3 regions of the Propionispora hippei DSM 15287 genome follow, and region 1 is predicted to be linked to each of the others. Evidence: riboswitches for the same ligand, from Rfam matches in the RefSeq annotation. Region 1 holds a riboswitch; each other region holds the start of a gene.

Region 1 (3,147 bases):
ATCCGGCTTGGCCGCAGGCAATCCAGCGGGACGATAGGCCGGTATTAATTATTGCCGAAGGTGTGCTTATGTATTTTACCGAGCCGGAAATAAAAGAGTTGCTTGCCAGACTGGCCAGCGAGTTTCCCCAAGCGGAAATGCTGTTTGAAATCTTATCGCCCCTATTGGTAAAGAACAGCCGGCGCCATGACAGTGTCAGTAAAACGAATGCTTCCTTTCAATGGGGCGTAGCCAGTGGGAAAATGGTGGAAGCTTTGCACGAAAATATCAGGTTTCTGGAAGAATGGAATTACTTTGATTATCACCGGAACCGTTGGGGCTGGTTTGGCTGGCTGGCCTTGATTCCGGCTGGCAGACGGTATTTTAATAACAAAATTGCTCATTTGCAATTTGTGTAAGCTTACCTATAAATAAGGCGTTATGGTTTCTTCCCTACCGCCGCGAGATAGATGACAAATTCGTCGTTCCCATCCAGACCCAGTAACCGGTCGACCAGCGCTTGATCGTATATTCCGATGGCACAGGTTCCGGCGGCGATGGATTCACTGGCTAAATACAGGTTTTGGCAGACATGTCCGATATCTATCAGGATTTTTTTGTGGGCGGTAATATCATATTTCCACTCCGACCGGTAGGGCGTTGTACTCCAAAGAAATAACACCGCTGCTTTATTGGCAAAGTTAGGGACAAATGGCTGGTCCAGGGTAATCTCGTCTATTTTGTTTTCCAGCTTATCCAGTTCAAACATAAATAAGAGCTTATGCTCTATCGGGAGGTAGCGGTATACTCCTTTTTGGATATTTGCCACATTTCTAATCAACAGGTAGCTTTCAAAGGAATGGGTCGCACCGCTGCAGGGAACTGTTCTTAGTGTAAGGCCGGCTTTGTTCGTGCCGGTGATGCCCTGGGTCGCCCATAGAAGATAGGATAATTCGTCGAGGCTGAGCGGACAATCACCGTAAAGTCTGGTACTTCTTCGTTCTTTTATGCAAGTAAAGATATTTTTACTTGTCAGGGTACTTTCGCTTACTGCCGGGAGATCAATCAATTCGGCCTGCAGTTCGTAAGGCTTTACCTTTACCGGCTGGGGCAGACCCTTCTTTGCATCGGTTGTTATTTTCTTGAATTCGGCAAAGTTCGATTTTAAAAAGCTTCTGTGTTGATCAAATTTATCCACTTGACGCCAACTCCCTTAGCTGTATTTATAGTTGATGTATTTTCCGCATAGGAACTGGTAAATCCTGCTTGATTAACGATATGTTGTTATATATTTTTTTATATACACTATATATGGTGGTTGCGCTGTGCTTTAGCCAGTCTTGTATGACGTCCGGCCCTTTTGCCCGGAGAGAACGGCTCTGCTGGAAAATAGTGCAGCTGGAGCCGGAGGAATTGACAGAGGAAGCAGGGCTTGTTAGTATATAGAATATAAACTGCATTTTCCGGTGATGGAGTTCGCCGTAAAAGCGCGTAAGCGCTAATGACTCCTGCAGGCTAAAAAGCCTGCAGGAGTCATTTTTTTTTATAGGCGCCGATGATGTGGTCGTCAAGCGTGGGGAATGAAGAATAGCGGCTTGGTACTTTGCTGTTGATGGGTTACCGTGTCTGCCGGTAAGAAACAGGGGTTTAAACAGGGAGGTGTTTTTATGAGCTTTAGTATACTGTTTGCGGAACATGCCGGGCATTTGCGAAGGGAAATCAGGGAAGAACCGGCTTTTTTCCGGGATTTGAATCTGGACCAGATTGTGGAGGCCATCACGGCCGGCAAGCAGGAATATGATTTAAAACCGTTTTTTTATATTGCTCTGCCTGATGAGGAAGCCGTCCGGTATCGCCAGGAAGTCATGCAGGAGCTTGGCAATCAAACTCTATTGGCCGCTATCCGTTCGTTCGCGGACAATATGCGGGCTATCCGCGGGTATCTTGGCTCCGTCGAAAAGCTCTATTATCATTACCATAAAGCGGGTTGGTTTCTCGAGGCAGTAGACCGGTATTGCGCAGCCGTTACCCGTTTGGCAGAGGACTTGAACGCTGCCGGGTTACGCTCCCGCGGCTTTTTAGCTTTTCGCGAATATGTTGCGGCCTATGCCCGCGCCGAAGAGTTTAGGGCGCTTGTAACGGAGACCCGGGAGCTTAAGGCCGAATTAACTGCCATAAGATATTGCCTGCTCATCAAGGATGGTGCCATCAAAGTTCGCCACTATGAAGCAGAGGCGGATTACAGTGTTGATGTGGAAGAAACCTTTGCCAAGTTTAAGCAGGGAGCGGTACAGGATTATAAAGCGAAGTTTGCCAGCGGGGTGGGCATGAACCATATTGAAGCGCAAATATTGGATTGCGTAGCCCAATTGAATCCCGACAGCTTTGCCAGGCTCGACGCTTTTTGCGAAAAATATAGCCGATTTCCCGATGAGACATTGGTTATGTTTGACCGGGAAGTACAATTTTATATGGCTTACCTGGAACATACTGATCAGCTAAAGCAGGCGGGCCTGCGGTTTTGCTATCCACAGCTTTCCGCTACCTGTAAGGAAATTTACAATTACGACGGGTTTGATCTGGCTCTGGCCGCTCAACTGGTTGGCCGGAAGGCAGCCGTTGTGTGTAATGATTTTCACTTACAGGGCCGTGAACGGATTATTGTGGTAACCGGTCCGAACCAAGGCGGCAAGACAACCTTTGCCCGTACGTTTGGCCAACTGCATTATCTGGCTGGGTTGGGCTGTCCTGTTCCGGGGCGGCAAGCAAAACTCTTTTTGTGCGACAGGTTGTTTACGCATTTTGAAAAAGAAGAAGACATCAACAATCTGCGCAGCAAACTGCAGGATGATTTGGTAAGAATTCATGATATTCTTGACCGGGCTACGGCAAACAGCATCATTATTATGAATGAAATCTTTACCTCCACCACGTTGAACGACGCCGTGCTGTTGGGCAGGAAGATTATGCAGCGAATCATGGAACTGGATTTGTTGTGTGTTTGTGTAACCTTCATCGATGAATTGGCCGCGTTAAGCGAGCAAACCGTGAGTATGGTGAGTACCGTAGTGCCCGACGATCCGGCCAGGCGAACGTACCGGATTGTGCGAAGGCCTGCCGACGGCCTGGCCTATGCTATATCTATTGCCGAAAAGTACCGGCTTACCT
Region 2 (3,147 bases), on a different contig from region 1:
AGGCTTCGGCTACCCCGCAGGCGACACCTGTAGAAGAGGGCCAGGGCTTGCTTCGGGTTACGATGATTGATTCCAGTGAACGGGAGTATAAGTTGCCTATGAGAGATATTAACGGGTTTATAGGCTGGCTGAATTCGCATAGTAACAGTGATACTCTTAGCTATCAGCTTACTACAGCATTTAGCAGCAAGGAGTATTTGCTGTTTGACAAGATCATTAGCTTTGAAGTGATTCCATTACCGGCAGAGTAACATTAATACCTCCATTCTGGGTTGAGCGCCAGGGTGGAGGTGTTTTTTCTATTAGCATGATGGCTTCTGCTGCCAGGTTTTTTCCTGTGCATAATTGATTAAAGATTAGTAAAACTAGTAAAGCCGAAGGAGGTGAGAAAATGGATATAAGTTATATCTACATGATCTTTGCGTTCCTGGTCGGGGGTACATATCTTTTATTAATACCTAAAGAACAATATAAACGTTATCTCCTTTATGGGCTTGTCTTAGGAAGTATTGTGGATGTTATTCTGGTGGTGATACTTACTTATACTGGGCTTATAGAGTACAAAAATATGGGTCCATTTAATATTTTTGGAATTTTTTCTGCCTGGACGCCAGTCTCATGGGGAATTACGTTTGGCATTTTCTTTTATTTTATGCCGAAACGCAAATTCTTTTTGTTAGCATATGTACCGTCATTTGCTGCATTAGGTCAGATCATAGGAATTGTATTCCAGAACTACGGATTGATTGAATATAAAGGTAAGTTTTTACTCTTTTTTATTTTTTTAGTTTGGTATTCAATCGCGGCATGGGCGTATCAAAGAGAATTACAGTTTTACCTATTGAGACCAGCTATTCAAAAAAAGTTGCACCATGAAGATTCTGATGATGACACGTAGACATTGTACGGTGGTCAGGCTAATGCCTCTATGCTGGTTTATCTTTCAGGATGGAGGGATTTTTGTTTGTGGCTATAATTCTGATTGCTGCATAAACTAACTTATCAGAACATTATTGAGAAGGTGGTGCGGCTGGTGCTTACTTTAGTTTATCTTATGATATTTTGCGGCATTATGACGATCGGGATATTATCCTATAAATTTTTTAAGTTGCCGTGAAAATACCTCTAACTCCGGTTAGAGGTATTTTATTTTAGACTTTAGTCAGTTGAGTGAGTGAAACAACAACCACCAGGTCAGGTGCAAATAAAGATTATATAAAGCCAGCGTCTTAAGGAAGGCGAAAAAGAATGGCATGTAAGACAGGAACGGGAAAACCAACGTTATGAACAGGCGTTAGGGAGATGCAGTAGCTGCAGACTTCTTAGACCGGAGCCAAGTTTTATGGAAAGAAAGATTGAGGCTTTCACAATAGGAGTAATCCTAGGGTCTATACTTGGGGCTATTATTAGTATCTGTTTCTCTTATGGACAACAAGCCGTCAGATACTTATCAATGGATGATGGTACATAATGATAGCGATCTAATCATGGCCGCGGCTATTTTTTTGTGGTTAACGATTTAAGCTGTTGCTAGAGTTTGTGCAGGAGTGGGTACAGGATGTGTTCAGCAGGAATACGCATAAGGAAGCTTCTCCCGGTTGTGCTGAACTGATACAACTGCTATACTGATCATAAAAGGGATGAAGTTCCCCTGCGGAATAATCCGGAATGCTGAAATCAGCTGATGACTTCTACTGTTGTAGGAATTGTCGGCTGTTTTTTTATTTTCCTTTTTAAGTGTCTAATTGAAAAGATGCTTGCCATGAATTTTTGCAGCATAGTGCTTCTTTCAATAAGCAGATGTGTTAGGGATAAAAAGGAGCTGAAAAACGGAGTGCTTTCCGGATTTGAATTTGTCCCCAAGCATGATAAGAATTGTTGTTCCCCACAGCTAAGCCGGCAAATCAGTGACAACAGAATAACGAGAGGAGTGGCGAATGTGTTCGAACAAGAGTTGGATAAATCCAAAGCGCTAAAGTTTGTTTTGCTGATGGGAATTGTTAGCTTGTTTGCCGACATGACTCACGAAGGTGCCCGCAGCATTACAGGGCCTTTCCTGAACAGCCTGGGAGCCAGCGCAGCAAATGTTGGCATCATTGCCGGTTTAGGAGAATTTGTCGGGTATGGCGTTCGGCTTTTTTCTGGCAAATTGAGTGATAAGACAGGGCAATACTGGCTGATTACCATATGGGGCTATATCATCAATCTGGTGGCAGTACCACTGCTTGCTTTGGCTGATAACTGGATGGCTGCAGCCATATTAATGGTTTTGGAACGAATGGGGCGGGCCATTCGCAATCCTGCGCGTGATGTCATGCTTTCCAACGTAGCAAAGCATATTGGCCGCGGTTGGGCTTTTGGCATGCACGAAGCACTGGATCAAATTGGTGCGATGACCGGTCCACTGCTCGTTGCAGGCATTATGTACTTACGGGGTGATTACCGGGTGAGCTTTGCCTGGCTGGCGCTTCCGATGGTACTTTGCTTGCTGACGCTGACCTATGCCCGGATTACCTATCCCAAGCCCTATGTAGTCTTGGAACAGAAGGGTGAAGCTTCTTCAAAGCTATCCGCTAAGTTCTGGCTCTATCTCGCCGCCACTTCGCTGGTTGCTGTTGGTTATACTGATTTTCCTTTGGTTGCATATCATTTCGGCGTGACCTCTTCTGTGCCGGCTGTGGGCATTCCTATTTTTTATTCGGTGTCAATGGGGGTAGCCGCCCTGTCGGCCTTAATTTTCGGACGCTATTTCGACCGGAAGGGGTTGAGCGTTCTTGCTTTTGCAACAGTATTGTCGGCTTTCTTTGCTCCTTGCGTATTTGGTGTCAATATTTATTTGGCCTTTGCCGGCATGGTTTTCTGGGGAATTGGCATGGGAGCCCATGAGTCCATCATGCGTGCCGCCATAGCGGAAATGGTACCGATAGATCGACGCGGCTTTGCTTACGGCCTTTTCAATAGCATTTATGGTTTTGCCTGGTTTTTAGGCAGTGCGGGCATGGGGTATTTGTACGACCTGTCGGTGGGGATGCTGATTGCTTTTTCCGTTGCCGTTCAGCTAGTGTCTGTGCCTTTGTTTATTATCGTGGGGAAAATGCGCTAACCGTTGGTTAAGTCCAGGATAAAGTTTCCTATTTGAGAAAAACG
Region 3 (3,147 bases), on a different contig from region 1:
CATTCTGGGCGTTTCCATGGCGGCTGCCCGGGCCGCAGCGATAGAACGGGGCTTGCCACTCTATGCCTATCTGGGCGGCAGCGAGGCGGTGCGGCTGCCGGTGCCGATGATGAATATTTTAAACGGCGGCAAGCATGCCGACAACAGTGTGGATTTTCAGGAGTTTATGGTTATGCCGGTCGGCGCGCCTACCTTTGCCAAAGCCCTGCAATATGGTGTGGAAACCTTTCACGCGCTCAAAAAGCTTTTGGGACAACAGGGTTATGCCACCAGCGTGGGTGATGAGGGCGGCTTTGCACCTAACCTGAAGAGCAATGAGGAGGCCTGCGAGTTGATTATCGAGGCCATCCGGTCAGCCGGCTATGTGCCGGGTGTGGATATTGCTCTGGCACTTGACCCGGCAGCCAGTTCGTTTTATGAAAATGGTCAGTATCATTTAACAAAATCAGGGCAGGGAGTAAAGAGCAGCAGTGAAATGACGGCGCTGTACAAGGAATGGGCCAAGAAATATTACCTGGTTTCTCTGGAAGACGGATTAGCGGAAAATGACTGGGACGGCTTCCGGGAGCATACGGCAGCCCTCGGTCAGGCGTTGCAGATTGTAGGCGACGATATTTTTGTCACCAATACCAAATTCATTGCCCGCGGCATTAAGGAGAAGACCACCAATGCGGTGCTTATTAAGCTAAATCAGATCGGTACGGTGAGCGAGACGGTGGAGGCCATAAAAATGTGCCGCCAGGCCGACTGGAATTATGTTGTTTCCCACCGTTCCGGCGAGACCGAAGATGCGTTCCTGGCCGATTTTGCCGTGGCCATGGGCGGCGGCCAGATCAAGACCGGTTCGGCTTGCCGCAGCGAACGCATTGCCAAATATAACCGCCTGTTGGAGATTGAGGCCGAGCTGGGCGGAAAAGCTGTCTTCGGCAATCCTTTTGCCGCCCAATGACAGGCTGGCCGGTTGGGTTTTCAGGCAGTACGGCGTAAAAACCGGCGATGGAGTTCGCCATAACCCCGCAGTGAACGCGGTAATAACTCCTACCTTCCCTAGGGTGTGTTGGCAAATGGTTCGGAGTGCTTTGAAGCGTGCTTTTTTGACATCCATCGTTAAAATTTTTAGAAGTAAGGGCCATTCTTCTTGCGAAGATTGTCTTTTCACAAAAATTATTCGACATGGAACATTCCGCTAATTTAAAACACACCCCGGGAGTATTAGTCAAGGACTAACAAGGAGGTAGCTGTCAATGGAACAGAACTTTGCTATTGCCGCGCAGTGGGTGCTGCTGGCCCTTATTGCCACCGTCCTGTCTATCCGGCTGGGCATTTCGGTGGCGCTGATGGAGATTGCCGTGGGTGTGATTGGCGGCAACGCCGTGCATTTGGAGATTACACCGTGGGTTACATTTTTAGCCGGCTTTGGTGCTGTGGTATTAACCTTTCTCGCCGGGGCTGAGATTGATCCCGACAGCCTCAAAGGCAACCTGAAAGAAAGTCTGGTGATTGGCTTTTTGTCGTTTCTGCTGCCCTTTCTGGGCGGTATGTGGTTTGCCGAGTATGTGTTCGGCTGGGATGGTAATGCCGCTAAAATTGCCGGCATTGCGCTGTCAACCACCTCGGTGGCCGTCGTATATGCCGTCATGGTAGAAAGCGGGCTGTCGGCCAGTCGACTAGGGCAAGGCATTCTGGCGGCCTGCTTTGTCACTGATTTGGGGACGGTGCTGGCCTTAGGACTGCTCTTTACCGGATTTTCGCTAAAGGTTGTCTGGTTTACGGCGGTTATGATTGTAGCCGTAGTGGTTATTACCCCGCTGTCTGCCAGGGTATTCAAATGGTATGGCGGACGAGTCAGCGAGCCGGAAATCAAGTTTATTTTTCTGGTACTCTTGGCTTTGGCCTACCTGGCGGTGATCAGCGGCAGCGAAGCGGTACTGCCGGCCTATATTATCGGCATGGCCATGGCCCGCTTTTTCAAGCATTACAAGCCAACGTTGACGAAGATGCGGGCTATTGTGTTTGCCGTTTTTACGCCGTTTTATTTCATTAAAGCGGGAGTACTGGTATCGGTGGGCGCTTTGTATACGATGTCCGGGACCATCCTGGTTTTCCTGCTGATCAAGATGGCGACTAAATTTATCGGCGTACTGCCGGCGACTAACTGGTTTCACTATACACCGCGCACCGGTATTTACACTACCTTGCTAATGAGCACCGGCCTGACCTTTGGCACCATTTCGTCCCTGTACGGACTAACTAACCATTATATTAATGAGGGACAGTACAGTGTACTGGTGGCAACCGTCATTTTGAGTGCTGTGGTGCCGACGATGATCGCCCAAAAGTGGTTTTTCCCGACAGATGAGACCAGCGAATCGCCGGCAGTGATAAAAAACATGGTTATCAGGGAGAGGGAGGCCGATTGACATGGATCTGAAAAAAATAGTTGTGGCCTATGACGGCTCAGCCGGCAGCCACAAGGCGTTAGTCTGGGCGGTAGGCCTGGCTGCCAGGTTTGAGGGGGCGACGATGGTCGTAGTCAGCGTGGTTAAGCCCCCTGAATTTAGCTCCAGCATTGACGAAGTGGATGAATGGTACGCCGATGGGGAGAAACAGTACCGGCCGCTGCTGGAGCAGGCTGTGGTTTATGGTGAGGAACAGGGGATTTTTCTACAGACGGAAATCCTAAAGGGCCATCCGGCAGAGAGCCTGATGCGCTACGCTGTTGATCGCAGGGCCGATTTGATTGTCATGGGTACCCGGGGCATGGGCGGATTTAAAAGTCTGATTATCGGCAGTGTGGTGCAAAAGGTGGTTACCTATGCTAAAGTGCCGGTTGTTGTGGTAAAATAAAGATAGCATATCAAAAAATGTTAACGAAGTATGGTACAAAAAGCGCTGTTAGGGTTGTTTCGGATAATTAAGCACTCTCTGAGGCTAATGAAAAAATTACAAAAATACGGCCCGGTAGCTGGCTGGCCCGGGCCGTATTGGCTGCCGTGGTGGCAGCCGGCGACCAGGCTGCAAAGGATCATACACGCTGCTATACCGGTTTAGGTGGTTGTAGGCAGCAGGGCTATAAAAAGTTGATTGGTATCAAGTTGAAGGAGGAGTCTTTGTGCCCAAAATTGCGAGTCAGGCCAAACGATTACG

Evidence for each region. Region 1 has a riboswitch for fluoride ahead of F3H20_RS17650 (MutS-related protein). Riboswitches for the same ligand answer to the same signal wherever they lie in the genome.
Region 2: linked by a shared signal. The riboswitch ahead of F3H20_RS09545 (MFS transporter) and the one ahead of F3H20_RS17650 (MutS-related protein) in region 1 are both predicted to bind fluoride.
Region 3: linked by a shared signal. The riboswitch ahead of F3H20_RS18615 (cation:proton antiporter) and the one ahead of F3H20_RS17650 (MutS-related protein) in region 1 are both predicted to bind fluoride.

What each region holds. Positions count from the first base shown of each region.
Region 1 covers NZ_FQZD01000047.1:7,393-10,539, reverse strand. The annotation lists gene F3H20_RS17660 (class I SAM-dependent methyltransferase) at 1-398, shown strand, start outside; gene F3H20_RS17655 (SagB/ThcOx family dehydrogenase) at 419-1,177, opposite strand; fluoride riboswitch at 1,436-1,497, shown strand; gene F3H20_RS17650 (MutS-related protein) at 1,647-3,147, shown strand, end outside.
Region 2 covers NZ_FQZD01000013.1:108,925-112,071, reverse strand. The annotation lists gene F3H20_RS09555 (fibronectin type III domain-containing protein) at 1-251, shown strand, start outside; gene F3H20_RS09550 (hypothetical protein) at 392-898, shown strand; fluoride riboswitch at 1,628-1,701, shown strand; gene F3H20_RS09545 (MFS transporter) at 1,940-3,103, shown strand.
Region 3 covers NZ_FQZD01000055.1:10,837-13,983, reverse strand. The annotation lists gene eno (phosphopyruvate hydratase) at 1-949, shown strand, start outside; fluoride riboswitch at 984-1,048, shown strand; gene F3H20_RS18615 (cation:proton antiporter) at 1,245-2,420, shown strand; gene F3H20_RS18610 (universal stress protein) at 2,422-2,847, shown strand; gene F3H20_RS18605 (DUF190 domain-containing protein) at 3,113-3,147, shown strand, end outside.